DNA from 3 places in the Oceanisphaera sp. IT1-181 genome. Region 3 is predicted to be linked to each of the others. Evidence: riboswitches for the same ligand, from Rfam matches in the RefSeq annotation. Region 3 holds a riboswitch; each other region holds the start of a gene.
The links. Region 3 has a riboswitch for thiamine pyrophosphate ahead of R0134_RS10955 (TonB-dependent receptor). Riboswitches for the same ligand answer to the same signal wherever they lie in the genome.
Positions count from the first base shown of each region.

Region 1: another riboswitch for thiamine pyrophosphate. It lies ahead of R0134_RS15675 (sodium:solute symporter family transporter); the one in region 3 lies ahead of R0134_RS10955 (TonB-dependent receptor).
Region 2: another riboswitch for thiamine pyrophosphate. It lies ahead of thiD (bifunctional hydroxymethylpyrimidine kinase/phosphomethylpyrimidine kinase); the one in region 3 lies ahead of R0134_RS10955 (TonB-dependent receptor).

Region 1 covers NZ_CP136856.1:3,525,288-3,530,044, reverse strand. The annotation lists gene pyrC (dihydroorotase) at 1-884, shown strand, start outside; TPP riboswitch at 1,151-1,278, shown strand; gene R0134_RS15675 (sodium:solute symporter family transporter) at 1,384-2,826, shown strand; gene R0134_RS15670 (RNA-binding protein) at 3,090-3,362, shown strand; gene R0134_RS15665 (DUF1456 family protein) at 3,364-3,873, shown strand; gene R0134_RS15660 (Gfo/Idh/MocA family oxidoreductase) at 3,955-4,757, opposite strand, start outside.
Region 2 covers NZ_CP136856.1:3,422,955-3,427,711, reverse strand. The annotation lists gene polA (DNA polymerase I) at 1-2,108, shown strand, start outside; TPP riboswitch at 2,256-2,367, shown strand; gene thiD (bifunctional hydroxymethylpyrimidine kinase/phosphomethylpyrimidine kinase) at 2,407-3,297, shown strand; gene R0134_RS15225 (putative monovalent cation/H+ antiporter subunit A) at 3,585-4,757, shown strand, end outside.
Region 3 covers NZ_CP136856.1:2,456,520-2,461,276, forward strand. The annotation lists gene R0134_RS10945 (cytosine permease) at 1-32, shown strand, start outside; gene R0134_RS10950 (NAD(P)/FAD-dependent oxidoreductase) at 533-1,741, shown strand; TPP riboswitch at 1,944-2,048, shown strand; gene R0134_RS10955 (TonB-dependent receptor) at 2,129-4,207, shown strand; gene R0134_RS10960 (DUF2339 domain-containing protein) at 4,496-4,757, opposite strand, start outside.

The DNA of each region.
Region 1 (4,757 bases), 1.1 Mb from region 3:
AGCTGGCGCTGGCCTATTACGACAAGATAACGGCAGTGCGCCCACCAGGCAGCCTGTTTGAACCTTTGATGAGCTTGTACCTCACCGATAAGACAGATCCAGAAGAGATCCGGCGCGCCAAAGCCAGCGGTAAAATCGTGGCCTGCAAGTTGTATCCAGCGGGTGCCACCACCAACTCGGACTCCGGCGTAACTGACGTGAAGAATATTTACTCAGTGTTGGATGTGATGCAAGAAACCGGCATCTTGTTGTTGGTGCACGGCGAAGTGACCGACGCCAGCGTGGATATTTTCGACCGCGAGAAGGTGTTTCTTGAGACTATCTTGCCCGACGTAGTGCGCGATTTTCCTCAGCTGAAAATCGTACTCGAGCACATTACTACCGAGCACGCGGTTAAGTTTGTGGAGCAAGCCGGTGATAACGTAGCGGCTACCATTACCACGCATCACTTGATGTTTAACCGTAACCACATGCTGGTGGGTGGCATTCGTCCGCACTATTACTGCTTACCGATTTTAAAGCGCAACACCCATCAGCAAGCGTTAGTGCGCGCAGCCATCAGTGGTAATAAGAAATTCTTTATCGGTACCGACTCGGCGCCGCATTTTAAGCAAAATAAAGAAACCGCCTGTGGTTGCGCTGGCGCTTATACCTCGCACGCCGCCGTTGAGCTGTATGCAGAAGTATTTGAAGAAGCGGGTGCTCTGGATAAACTGGAAGCCTTTACCAGCCATAACGGCCCAGACTTTTACGGCCTGCCACGCAACTCAGACACCATTACCTTGGTGAAAGAGACCTGGTCTGTGCCCGCCACCCTGCCCTTAGGTGGTCAAGAGTTGGTGCCCATCCGTGCCGGTGAAACCATCAGCTGGATGGTGAAGTAGCGCCTAGCTAATACCGTAGAGGCCGATTTATCCGGCCGGTTTTGCGCAGCAAAACGATAAGCACCAACCTAGATAAAAAGCCCTGAGCCAAGCTCGGGGCTTTTTTTCGCCGTCATTCTGACGTATGTCAGGAGCTTGGTTTGGAAATATCATCTTGTTTGATCACTTTATGCCGCTACGTGCCATCGGCCAGCTAAAGCGGCCTCTACCTCCCACCTCACGTAAGTCCAATGTTTGACAAGCGTCACTTTTATTCTTACTCTCATTGTCATTCCTGGGGGAGCCTAAGGTGTAGAAATTACACCCAATTTGGCTGAGATTCCGCTACTTGCAGCGGTAACCCTTAGAACCTGATCCGGATAATGCCGGCGAAGGGAAGGAACTGACTTACCCTCACTCCCCACCTCTGCGACCGTTGTTACCCGGCATACTATCGCCCATATAACCGTCAATGACTGACGATGTTAATCATGTTTGCCTTTTGGCAAAGGGAGAATACATGCTACTCAGCACTACCGAAGCCATTTTATGGCTCTGCTTATTTGCCGCCATGTTTGCTATTCCAGGCCTCTATTATGCGCGCCGCCAGCAAGACAATATCGAAGACTTTGTCGTGGCTCGCAATAGTCAAAACGGCATATCCACTATGCTGACATTATTAGCCACCACGCTCGGCGCTTGGATATTATTTGGCCCGGCAGAAGCCGCCACGTGGGGCGGCATAGGGGCGGTGATCGGCTATGCACTGGGCTCACTTGCGCCCCGCTTTATGATGATCCCCTTAGGTAAAAGGCTGCGCGAGCTGATCCCAGAAGGCCACACCCTCACTGAATTTGTGCTGCATCGCTACGGTAAAACCATGTATGGCTTCGTGATGGTGATCATGATGTTCTACATGTTTATCTCACTGACCGCAGGCCTCACCGCCGTCGCTAAAATGGTAAGTTTGCTGGCACCCGTGCCTTTGTGGGCTACTGCTTCTATCGTAATGTTGGCCACCCTGCTCTACACCTTATACGGCGGCCTGCGCGTCACCATTTTTACCGACCGCCTACAGATCATAGTAATACTGCCGTTTTTATTACTGCTGATTATGTTTGGCTGGCAAGCGGTGGGCGGCATTGGGCCCACTATCGCCGGCCTCAAAGAAAAAGCGCCAGAGCTACTCAATCCCTTTGATATGGGTGGCTTTAAATCCGGCCTCACCTTCTTTATTGCGGTAGTGTTAACCGGGCTTTTTTACCAAGGCACTTGGCAGCGTATTTTTGCCGCTCAAGATAATAAAGCCATTCGTAATGGCTTTATCGTCAGCGGTATCTTGAGCTTCATCTTTATCTTTATCATGGGCCTATTCGGCTTAGCCTTCGTGGGCTTAGGCTTAGCAGGTGATGGCTCGGTAGCCGTGTTTGATGTGCTGCTGTCTAACATTCCGTTGTGGTTTGCCATCGGTTTATTGCCCTTTGGCCTAGCCTTGATTATGAGCAGCGCCGACTCCACCATCAGCGGTATTTCCAGCATGATAGTGGTGGACTTGCGCCGTCTGTTACCGGATTTTAGCGCCAACCGCCTGCTGGGTTTATCCCGCTGGTTGATAGTATTGATCTCTATTCCGGTATTGATAGTGGCGTCTCAAGGCTTTAGCGTCTTGTATCTGTTCTTATTGGCCGATCTCTTATGTTGCGCCGCGGCCTTCCCGGTGTTCTTTGGCTTTTATAGCGCTCGTTATCAGGCTTATAACGCCGTGCTCAGCACCGCCGCCGGCTTAATCGCAGGCCTGTGGCTGTTCCCAGCCCCTGGTGCGCCAATCGAATATCTATTGGAGTCATTCTTACTGGCGAGCTTAGTACCTGTGCTGGTCTCTGTGTTATTGCAGTTTATGCCTAACCGCCAGACCTTTGATTTTTCTATCTTGCGCCAACGTATTCGCAGTTTAGAAAGTTAGTTTTAAACCATGACGTCACACGGTTAACACGTAAAATGATCACAAGCCGGCCCGTAAAGGTCGGCTTTTTTATGGACGCCAATCTCGGTGCTATCCTCTAAATAGTCAGGCATAAGCAGGCAGACGTTAGCCAGACAAACTGCTACACTCGCGACCCCTTGCATTAAGCATTCAGGCTTATGCCAGCCCATTTTATAAACAACCACTTAATGAACGGCTTATCATCTTAAGATAAGGCGCCAACATATTATTTTGGAGAATCCATGAAGATTATGATCCGAGGCTTATCTCGCCTCACTACCGAAGAAAAAATCTTAGCACTGCTCGCCCCTTACGGCTTAGTGCAGTACTTCCATCTGGTTATGGATCCTAATACCAATAACTCAAAAGGTTTTGGTTTTGCCTTTATGCCAAACCCTGCTCAAGCTAAAGCCGCCATCAAGAGTTTGAACGGTATCGAAGTAGACGGTGAAAAAATTCGCGTGAAAAAAGCCGAAGATAAGCCAGAAGAAGCTAAAAAAGTGGAGCCAAAATAATATGACTAATAACGATATTTTACGCCGCGTGCGCTACTCACTGGACTTAAAAGATGCTCAGTCACTCGCCCTGTTTGCTCAAGGTGGTATTGAGATTGATGAAGCGCAGTTTTTAGCCTTGCTCGCCAAAGAAGAAGATGAAAACTACCACAGCTGCAGCAATGAGCAGCTATTGGGCTTTTTAGATGGCTTAGTATTACAAGAAAGAGGCCCACGCGAAGGTGGACCTGCACCTAAGACTGAAGGTGCCGAGCCGATGAACAACCAAGTCTTTAAGAAGCTGCGCGTCGCCTTGCAACTAAAAGAAGATGATATTTTAAGCTTGCTGGCCTTGGCCGGATTTATTGTAAGAAAGCCTGAGCTGACTTCTTTGTTTCGCAAACCCGACCATAAACACTTCAAACCGTGTGGCGACCAGTTCTTGCGGAACTTCTTGCAAGGCCTAGCCCTGCAACGCCGCCATGGCGCAGAGCCTAGCGCTGAAGAAGATGCCGACCAAACTGCCGAGTAAGGTTAAGTAGGGTCGATACTTAAAGAAAGAGTATTCGACCACTTTACTCTTTATAAAAAATACTAAGCCAGCAGCAGACGATTATTCTCTAAAGCTGGTAGCCGTTAAGGGCAAGGTACGACCTTCTACCGAGCTCTTTTCTGCAATATTAATAATATTAAGTCCATCTAATGCGTCTTGCATGGTCACAGGTGGCGGCGCTTCGCCGCGAATTGCCTTGGCCGTGGCTTGATAGAAATAACGATAACCACCCACCTCAGACTCAATCACTTGTGCATCATCATCCGAATAGAAAATACCGTAGTCCGCTTCCGCCTCTTTCGCTAAATATGGCGAGTCCGGCACTATGCCGTTTTGCAGACGCTCTTCTTGCGGATCAAAACCACGCTTAATATAGCAGCCCAGTTCGCCCTGTAACTTAAAGCGCAAACTCGGTCCTGGATGATAGGGACTGGAATGCAAAATCACTTCTTTATCGCGATAATGCAGCAGCACATGAAAGTAGTCCGTCACTTTGCCACCTGGGCGCATCGATAAACAACGGCCCGTCACCGCTTGTGGCTTACCAAATAACACCAACGCCTGATCGACTAAATGCCCGCCTAAATCAAACCAAATACCGGCACCCACACCTGGGGTTTCTACGCGTACCCGAGGGCGAAAGCGATCAAAGTGGGATTCAAAACCATGAATTGGGCCCAAGGTGCCATCTGCCAGTAATTTGCGTAACGTTAAAAAGTCACTGTCCCAGCGGCGGTTATGAAATGGGATCAAGCACAGGTTATTAGTTTCAGCTAAGCGCATTAACTCTGTACCTTGATGCAGCTGAGTCACGGTGGGGTTTTCCATCACCACATGCAGCCCCAAGCTCAAGGCCTTGCGCC
Region 2 (4,757 bases), 970 kb from region 3:
GCTCGATTGAACAGATTGCAGCTCAGCTCGATAAAGTGGCGGATTTGGGCTTTCGTGGATCTAAGAGCTTTGCCGCTAAGTTTGTCGAACATAAAGAGATCTTGGACTTATCTTATACCTTGGCCACCATTAAAACCGATGTGGAGTTGCATTGTGGCCCCGCCGAGTTGCTGCAAACCCCGCCGGATACCGAAGCACTAAAAGCGCTATATCAAGAATATGAATTTCGTAATTTGTTAGCCGAGTTGGATCCAGAGCTTGCCGCGGTATCCGCCAAGCCTGCGGCACCGGCCATGGACGTGAATTATCAGACCATTCTGACCGAAGCCGAGTTGCAAGACTGGGTAGGGCGCTTGGCCAAGGCACCGTATTTTGCCTTTGATACCGAAACCACCAGCCTAAATTATCGCGACGCACGAATAGTGGGCATGTCGTTTTCCGTAGAGGCGGGAGAGGCGGCCTATGTGCCCTTTGGCCATGATTATTTAGATGCGCCGGAGCAGTTGAGTGAAGCCGTGGTATTGGCGGCGTTAAAGCCGCTGCTAGAAGCCGAGCTGCCGATTAAATTGGGTCAGAATTTAAAGTACGATGCCAATGTATTGAAAAATCACGATATTCAGATGCGTGGCATTGGGCTGGATACCATGTTGGAGTCTTATGTACTGAACTCGGTACAAACGCGTCACGACATGGACAGCATGGCTAATTTCTTCTTAAATCACGCCACCACGCCCTTTGAGGCCATTGCCGGCAAGGGTGCTAAGCAGCTGACGTTTAATCAAATTCCCTTAGAAGAAGCGGCATTTTATGCGGCAGAAGACGCAGACATAACGCTGCGCTTGCACCATCATTTAGCCGAACAACTGGCCGCCGAGCCTGAGCTGCAAAGCGTATTTACCGACATTGAAATGCCATTAGTGCCGATTTTGGCTGAGATGGAGTACACAGGCGTTAAGATAGACAGCAAGCTGCTGGCCATCCAAAGCGATGAAATTGCCAAGCGTCTGAAAGAACTAGAGCTACAAGCTCATGAATTAGCGGGCGAACCCTTTAACTTAAGCTCGCCTAAGCAGTTGGGTGAAATCCTGTTTACCAAGCTGGCACTGCCGATTTTGAAAAAGACGCCTAAGGGCGCGCCTTCAACGGCAGAAGAAGTGCTGCAAGAGCTGGCGCTGGATTATCCGCTGCCTAAGTTATTGATGGAATATCGTGGCTTAAGCAAGCTCAAGTCCACTTACACGGACAAGCTGCCATTGATGGTGAATCAGCACAGTGGGCGCATTCATACCTCCTATCATCAGGCCAATGCGGCGACTGGTCGCTTGTCGTCCTCGGATCCTAACTTACAAAATATTCCGATTCGTACGACCGAAGGGCGGCGCATTCGCCAAGCTTTTATTGCCGAGCCAGGCTATAAGTTGGTGGCGGCGGATTACTCGCAAATTGAACTGCGCATCATGGCGCACCTCTCCAAAGATAAAGGCCTGCTCGATGCCTTCGGCCAAGGCTTGGATATCCACAAGGCCACCGCGGCGGAAGTGTTTGGCGTGGCGCTCGACAGCGTAACTACCGAGCAGCGTCGTCGGGCCAAGGCCATTAACTTTGGTTTGATTTATGGCATGAGTGCCTTTGGTTTGTCTCGCCAGTTAGGTATTGCGCGCCATGAGTCTCAGGCTTATATGGATATTTACTTTGAGCGCTACCCAGGCGTGCTCAAATACATGGAAGACACCCGCGCTCTGGCCGCAGATAAAGGCTACGTGGAGACTTTGTTTGGTCGTCGCTTATATTTGCCTGAGATCAACGCTAAAAACGGTGCGCGCCGTAAAGGCGCCGAACGTGCCGCGATCAACGCGCCAATGCAGGGAACCGCCGCCGATATCATCAAGAAAGCCATGATCAAGGTCGCGGCTTGGTTAAAGAGCCAAGCCGACGGTGAAGTGCGCATGCTGATGCAAGTACACGATGAGTTGGTGTTTGAAATTCGTGAAGATAAAGTCGAAGAGTTTAAACAGCAGATCTGCGATCTCATGGAGCATGCGGCCAGTATTGATGTGCCATTACTGGTTGAAGCCGGCGACGGCGATAACTGGGATCAAGCGCATTAACTGACAGCTGCACGCCGTACGTTATACGCGTTACGTTAACAACAAAGCACCGAGCCGGTTGGTTCGGTGTTTCTTTATGTATGACTTACCGCGTATGGCGTAAAGCGTACGGCTTTCTTTTCAAGGTGTAGGTCGCTATTATCCAACCATTGTTAGTCGGGGAGCCTTGGTCAAAAACCTAAGTGCTGAGACGGTAGATGCCGGACCCGCTGTACCTGATCCAGTTAATGCTGGCGTAGGAAACTAACGGGTAAGTGCCACTTTACCTGCAAGTCCTTCGCCCGAAGGAGCTTAATAAATGTCCACTCAGTTCTCTGCTAATGCAGCAAATAAGCAAAAACCTCATCACCAAAAGCCACATCACCAAAAACCAATAGTCCTCACCATTGCCGGCTCAGACAGCAGCGGTGGCGCGGGTATTCAAGCGGATATTAAAGCCATTTCTGCCACCGGCGGTTACGCCTGCTCTGTGATAACGGCCCTCACTGCACAAAATACTCAAGGCGTGACCGCAGTACACCCAACGCCGCAAGCCATGATCCAAGCGCAATTAGACGCGGTATTCAGCGATTTGGCCATTACTTCGGTGAAAGTAGGCATGCTCGGTGATAGCGAAACCATTCGCACAGTAGCGGCGGCGTTGCGCCGTTATCAGCCCCAGCATTTAGTGGTGGATCCTGTGATGGTGACCGCCAATGGCGACATGTTGCTGGCGGACGATGCGGTGCATTGCTTGCGCACCGAGTTGCTGCCGTTGGCGGATGTGATCACGCCTAACTTACCGGAAGCGGCGGCTTTATTGGGGGTGGCGATTCCTGAGTATTTGTCTGACGTAGAAGCCTTATTTGCCGGTTTACAGCAGTTGGATTGTAAGGCGGTATTAATCAAAGGCGGCTTCTTGCAACAAGAAGCGCGTAGCCCAGACTGGTTATTAATGGGTGGTCAAGTGCGCTGCTTCGATACGCCGCGCATTATGACGGCGAATACCCACGGCACTGGCTGTACTTTATCGGCGGCGCTGGCCAGTTATTTAGGTCAAGGTTTTAGCTTAGAAGAAGCCGTAGAGCGGGCTAAGCACTATATCGATCAGGCGATTTTGGCTGGCAGTTTAGTGCGTATCGGCCAAGGCCGAGGTCCGGTGGAGCATTTTTTCGCTACCAAAATAGGCCCGACCCGACTTGTACCATAAATAAAATATTGGAATCGCTATTGCATATAGAGTTGGTGAATACTTAGATCAATCTCTCAATTAACGTTATCAAGCGGGCGAAAAAACTGTGGCCTGCTTGCGTTTTACTAGGTCGACTTGTAGTATCGATCGCCATAATAATATAAAAATAATCGATTAACTGATTGATAAGCTTATTGATAAATAATCGAAATAGCTTCTAACTATAGCCTCTGCCCAGTGTTATCTCTTCCCTATTTTTAGCTTATTCTATTGCCTGAACAGGCAAGGAAAGGAGGCATTTTCCTATGCTTGTTGCCATTTTATCGGGCTTTATTTTAGCCTTTCTGGTGCCACAACTGTCTCGCATTATGGGCGCGAAGATTGGTTGGTGCCTGTCGGTACTGCCGGCGGCATTGTTTGGCTATTTTTTAACGTTTTGGCCGGCGGTGACCGCAGGCGAAACGCTGCATTATCATTATTCTTGGATACCCAGTCTCAATATTAATCTGAGCTTAATGGTCGATGGCCTAAGCCTGATGTTTGCCTTGCTGATCACCGGCATTGGTACTTTTATCTTTATTTATGCGGGCCGTTATCTACAAGGCCACCGAGATATTCATAAGTTATTGATGTATTTGCTGGCCTTTATGGCGGCGATGTTGGGCTTGGTATTATCCAGCAACTTGATTGCCATGTTTGTATTTTGGGAGCTGACCAGCTTTACCTCCTATTTGCTGATCGGCTTTAATCACGAACAAGAAAAAGCCCGCAAGGCCGCCTTGCAGGGCTTTTTTATTACCGTGGCGGGTGGTCTTGCCTTGATGACCGGCTTGATTTTACTGGGCCATATAGGCGGCAGTTTTGAGCTCAGCGAGCTATTGGCCCAAGGCACCTCATTACAAGACAACCCGCTGTTTATCGCCATGATGGGCTTGATACTGCTGGGCGCCTTTACTAAATCAGCACAAACGCCGTTTCATTTTTGGTTGCCTAATGCCATGGCGGCCCCCACTCCGGTGAGTGCTTACTTGCACTCGGCGACCATGGTAAAAGCCGGCATTTATTTAATGGCGCGCTTACAACCCATGATGGCCGGCCATGAAGTCTGGACTACTACGCTGTCGTTATTTGGCGGCGTGACTATGACGGTGGGCGCCATTATGGCGGTGTGCAGTACCGATCTTAAACGTATCTTGGCCTTTTCGACTGTCATGGCGCTGGGTACTTTGACCATGCTGATTGGCATCGGCACGCCTCATGCGCTAGAAGCGGCCATGGTATTCTTGCTGGCCCATGCCTTATATAAAGGCGCGCTCTTTATGGCCGCTGGCACCTTGGATTACTCCACCGGCACTAAAGATGTACGCGACTTGTCGGGCCTGCGCATCTATATGCCGCACACGGCGATGTTTACCACTCTTGCCGCCCTGTCATTGGCGGGTATTCCGCCTTTGTTTGGCTTTATCGCCAAGGAGCTG
Region 3 (4,757 bases):
CCGGTGTCGCTGCAGTTCCCGCAAAATCCTGAGTCTTTAGCGTTAGTTGTACCTTTGGCCCCCTTTGGGGGCCTTTTTTGTTATTGGAGTCTATGGTCTGCCAAACTGACATCGCCAGTACCATTAAGACGAATGAAAAAATCTTCTCAGAGCACAAAACAAAACCATGCTTTAAAGCAATGAAAGTGGTCGCTACTGCCTTATAATCGCCAGCGCAATTAGAGTTTGCTTAAGCTTTTCTTATGAGGGCCAACCCATCAAGTTACCTATCGAAACAGAGAATGAAGTAGAGAGTTCTGCAGCAGCCAGCTGGGCGCCTTGTCCTAAGTGTCAGGGGCGCGGCCGGATCAGTCAGAAGATCCGCAAGAAAGTGAAGCTCAGCTATCAGGCAGCGCTAGCGCAGTTTGAAAAGAACGGCGGCACGGCTCCTGCTCTCCCTAAAGCACACTTATCTTCATGCCCAAACTGTGGCGGATCTGGACTGATCGCGGCTCTTACCCCACCGGTAGCCGATACAGAAAACTATCCAACTGTGGCGATCATTGGAGGCGGCATTGGCGGCGTAGCATTGGCGGTGGCCTGTTTACACCGTGGCATTCCGTTCACCCTTTATGAGCGCGATAGTGGCTTTGAAGCTCGCTCTCAGGGTTATGGCCTCACCTTGCAACAAGCGAGCAAAGCCATCGAAGGCTTAGGTATTTTCTCTCTCGATAAGGGCGTGGTGTCTACTCGCCATGTGGTACACACCACTGACGGCAAAGTGCTTGGCGAATGGGGCATGAGAAAGTGGCTGCACTCAGATAGCACTTCTGCGCCTAAGCGCACTAACGTGCATATCGCCCGTCAGTCTTTGCGCTTAGCGCTGCTGGAACAATTGGGTGCCCACCTGAATGAACTCCCAAATACACACAGCTGCGTAAAATGGGGCCATCAGTTGGTCGACTTTAAAGAGACTGATAAAGGCGTTGAGCTGAGCTTTGAGGTGAACGGACAAATACAAAGCGCCAAAGCGGACTTGGTGGTGGGTGCCGATGGTATTAGAAGTGTCGTTCGCCACTTAGCTTTGGGGCACGACATAAGCTCCCTGCGTTATTTGGATTGCATGGTGATCTTAGGGATCTGCCCATTAAGTGCGCTTGAAGGCGTAGACAGTGATTTACTGGACTCTGCTACGGTATTTCAAACCGCCAATGGCCATGAGCGTATTTATATCATGCCCTACGACGCCGATTCTGTGATGTGGCAATTAAGCTTTCCTATGGCAGAAAACGAAGCTAGAGCCTTGAGTGCCCAAGGCACTGCAGCGCTAAAGGCAGAAGCCTGCAAGCGCACCCAGTGGCACTCGCCCATTCCGCAGATTTTGGCAGCCACTCAGGATGCACAAATTTCTGGCTATCCGGTGTATGACCGCGCCTTACTCACGCCAGAATTATTGGCAAGCGCAGGTCCCATTACATTGCTTGGCGATGCGGCGCACCCCATGAGCCCGTTTAAAGGGCAAGGCGCTAACCAAGCGTTGCTCGATGCATTATCACTGGCACGCATTATTGTCAGAAGCTGCCGGCCACAATCGAACTGGCGCGATGCAGGCATTCGCAACCGCGTGTTAGGCGAGTTTGAAGCTGAGATGCTAGAGCGCAGCGCCACTAAAGTGACGGATTCAGCAGACGCGGCGCAATTTCTGCACTCGGATGTGGTGCTGCATGAGAGCGATGAACCTAGAGGGCGTTGTTTAAAGTAACAAATGCTGAAAACAAACAGGCACCTAAATAAAGCTGATACAGAAAGATGAATTCAGTCACCAGCCGCGCTCACTAGAGCGCGGCTTTTTTGTTGAGGCCCCTTTTGTTAAGGCCCCGTCGCAGAGGAACAACAGCTTTGCTGTATAAATCTCGACCTTAATGCCTAAATAGGTATAATGCAGACTGACTTATAACCATAAGTCATATCCTAAGGGGTGGCAGTTACGATTGCCTGAGATGCGCAGACGCGAACCCTTTGAACCTGATCCGGCTAATACCGGCGTAGGAATAGGAAGCCGCAACGCTTTGCTCTGCTCTCACCTGCCTGCTCTCGTCGTTACCCGGTTTTCGTATCTATAACCTATAGATCTATGCGGAGACTTGAAATGCCAAAATTACCTTTTTTACCCTCAGCGGTATCTTCAGCCGTGGCTTTAGGCCTAATGGCCGCGTTACCGACTTATGCAGTCGCGGCTGAGGTTTATACCCTAGACACCACCACCGTTACGTCCAGCTTTCGTGATGACAGCCTGCAAGAAACTGCGGCCAGCGTAAGCGTGATTGATGAAGCTGAGCTCAATAAGCCCGGCAACAATCATCTTGAAGACGTATTGGCGCAAACGCCTAACGTAAACTTGAGCGCCGGTGCCTCGCGCGGCAAATATTACCAGATCCGCGGTGTGGGCGAGCGCAGCCAGTTTATTGGTGCAGTTAATCCTTCGGTAGGTGTGTTGGTCGATGGCATAGACATGAGCGCCATGACCTTAGGTGCCACCTTGCTGGACACTAAACAGGTAGAAGTGCTGCGTGGCCCACAAAGTAGTTTGTATGGCGCCAACGCCTTGGCTGGCCTAATCAACATTAGCGCCAATGAGCCTACCGACACCTTAACAGGTGATGTGGAACTGACGGTGGCTGAGTACAACACCCAGAACTTAGCGGCGGCCGTAGGCGGGCCTATTAGCGACAATGTCTCCTATCGCGTTGCCGCCCAGCGCAATACCAGCGATGGTTTTGTGAAAAACGATTACCTAAATCGCGACGACACTAACAATATTGATGAAACCCTGCTGCGCACTAAGTTTCGCATTGCCGTCAGTGAAGATTTGGACTTAGACCTCACCGCCTTTTACGCCAATGTTGATAACGGTTATGACGCCTTTTCTCTGGATAATACCCGCCATACCTTATCGGATAACCCAGGCCACGACCGCCAAGAAACGCTGGCACTGTCGGGTAAAACGACTTGGTATGGCAATGAGAACTTTATTCAGGAAACATCCATCAGCGTCAATAAGAGCGATCTAGAATATGGTTTTGACGTAGACTGGACCTATCCAAGCCTACACCCTGACACCTACAGCGCCACCGATAATTACCAAAGGGACGAGCGCGGTGCCACCGTCGATGTGCGCTTTATTTCCACCGAAGAGTCTCGGCTATTTAACGACAGCACCGACTGGACCGGCGGCCTATATTATTTTCATCGCAGCTCAGATTTAACCCGCGATTACACCTATCTGCCGAGCACCTTTACCAGTGAGTATGACGCGAACCGCTATGCGGGTTACGGCGAACTCTCCACCGGGCTGACCGACAAGCTTACCTGGATCAACGGCCTGCGCTTAGAAGAAGATAATACCCTCTATAGCGACAGTGACGGCAACCGCAGCAAGCCCACCGAACTATTATGGGGTGGGCGCATGGCGCTGGAATACCAAACCAGCGAGACCCAAATGCTCTATGGCTTGATCGCTCGTGGCTACAAGGTGGGCGGCTATAACTCTAACGGCAAGTTGCCTGACACACTGCGCAATTTTGATTCCGAAACCCTGTGGAACTACGAGTTAGGTGCCAAACATAACTTGTTAGACGACAGCTTACACACCCAAGTGGCGGTGTTCTTTCAGCAAAGAGACGACGCGCAAATTAATGGCTCACGCACAGTGGTGCGCCCAGATAACTCCAGTGAATACGTAGATTACACAGCCAATGCCGATCGAGCCTATAGCTACGGCTTAGAAGCCCAAGCTCAGTGGCAAGCGACGCACGCCGTGCGTTTGCACGCCAGCCTAGGCTTGCTACAAACCGAGTTAAAAGAGCCCGGTGCCAACTTTGATGGCCGCGACGCGGCACACGCTCCCGAATACCAATTTGCGCTTGGCGTGAGCTTTGATCATGGCAGCGGCTGGTTTTCAGGCTTAGATGTGGAAGGTAAAGAGGCGTTTTATTTCTCCGACAGTCATAACGCCCGTTCGGACGCCTATGCACTGCTCAATGCGCGCTTTGGTTATCAGTTAGATAACTGGACTGTGACCTTGTGGGGCAAAAATCTCACCGATGAAGAATATGCGGTACGTGGCTTTGAGTTCCCGAACGACCCGCGTAAAGGCTACATCACGGAGCAGTATGTACAGCAAGGCGCACCACGCATGTTTGGCCTGACCACCAAGTATTCGTTCTAAATAATCAGCCTGTATACGCTGCGCAAGAAATAACAAAAGCCGCACTCATTGAGGGCGGCTTTTTTGTTGTGAGACGTACATCAGCACAACTCATGAGCTAAAGCAGGTGGCTACAAAAGACGGGCTGGTCTTTTAGCTTGGTGGTTAGCGCTACCTTTTCCTCTTTACTGTCTGAAACCGTTCCGCCTGCGGCGCAATGCGAGAGCAAGCGTTCGCCTACAACAACCATGTTTCTTTTTAGCCCGGCGCTTGGTGCTAGGCGTTTGTTTATGTCGTCCCCTTCACTCTTTACCCATCCCCCTTCACCAAGCCTGCTGCCCGCTGCACTTTTTGGTGCATCCATGCCAAGCCTAATAACGCCAAGCCTAAGCCCATAAAGGCGGACACACGCCACAGGCCTTGCAGGCCGTCCATATCGATTAAGAAAATCTTGGCGATCACCAGCCCCAATAAAATCATGCCGGCTTTATAAATCAGCGGATAGCCTTTTTTAGTGGCATAAGTAATGCCAATAATGGCGTACAGCATGCCCACCACTGAGTAGGTATAG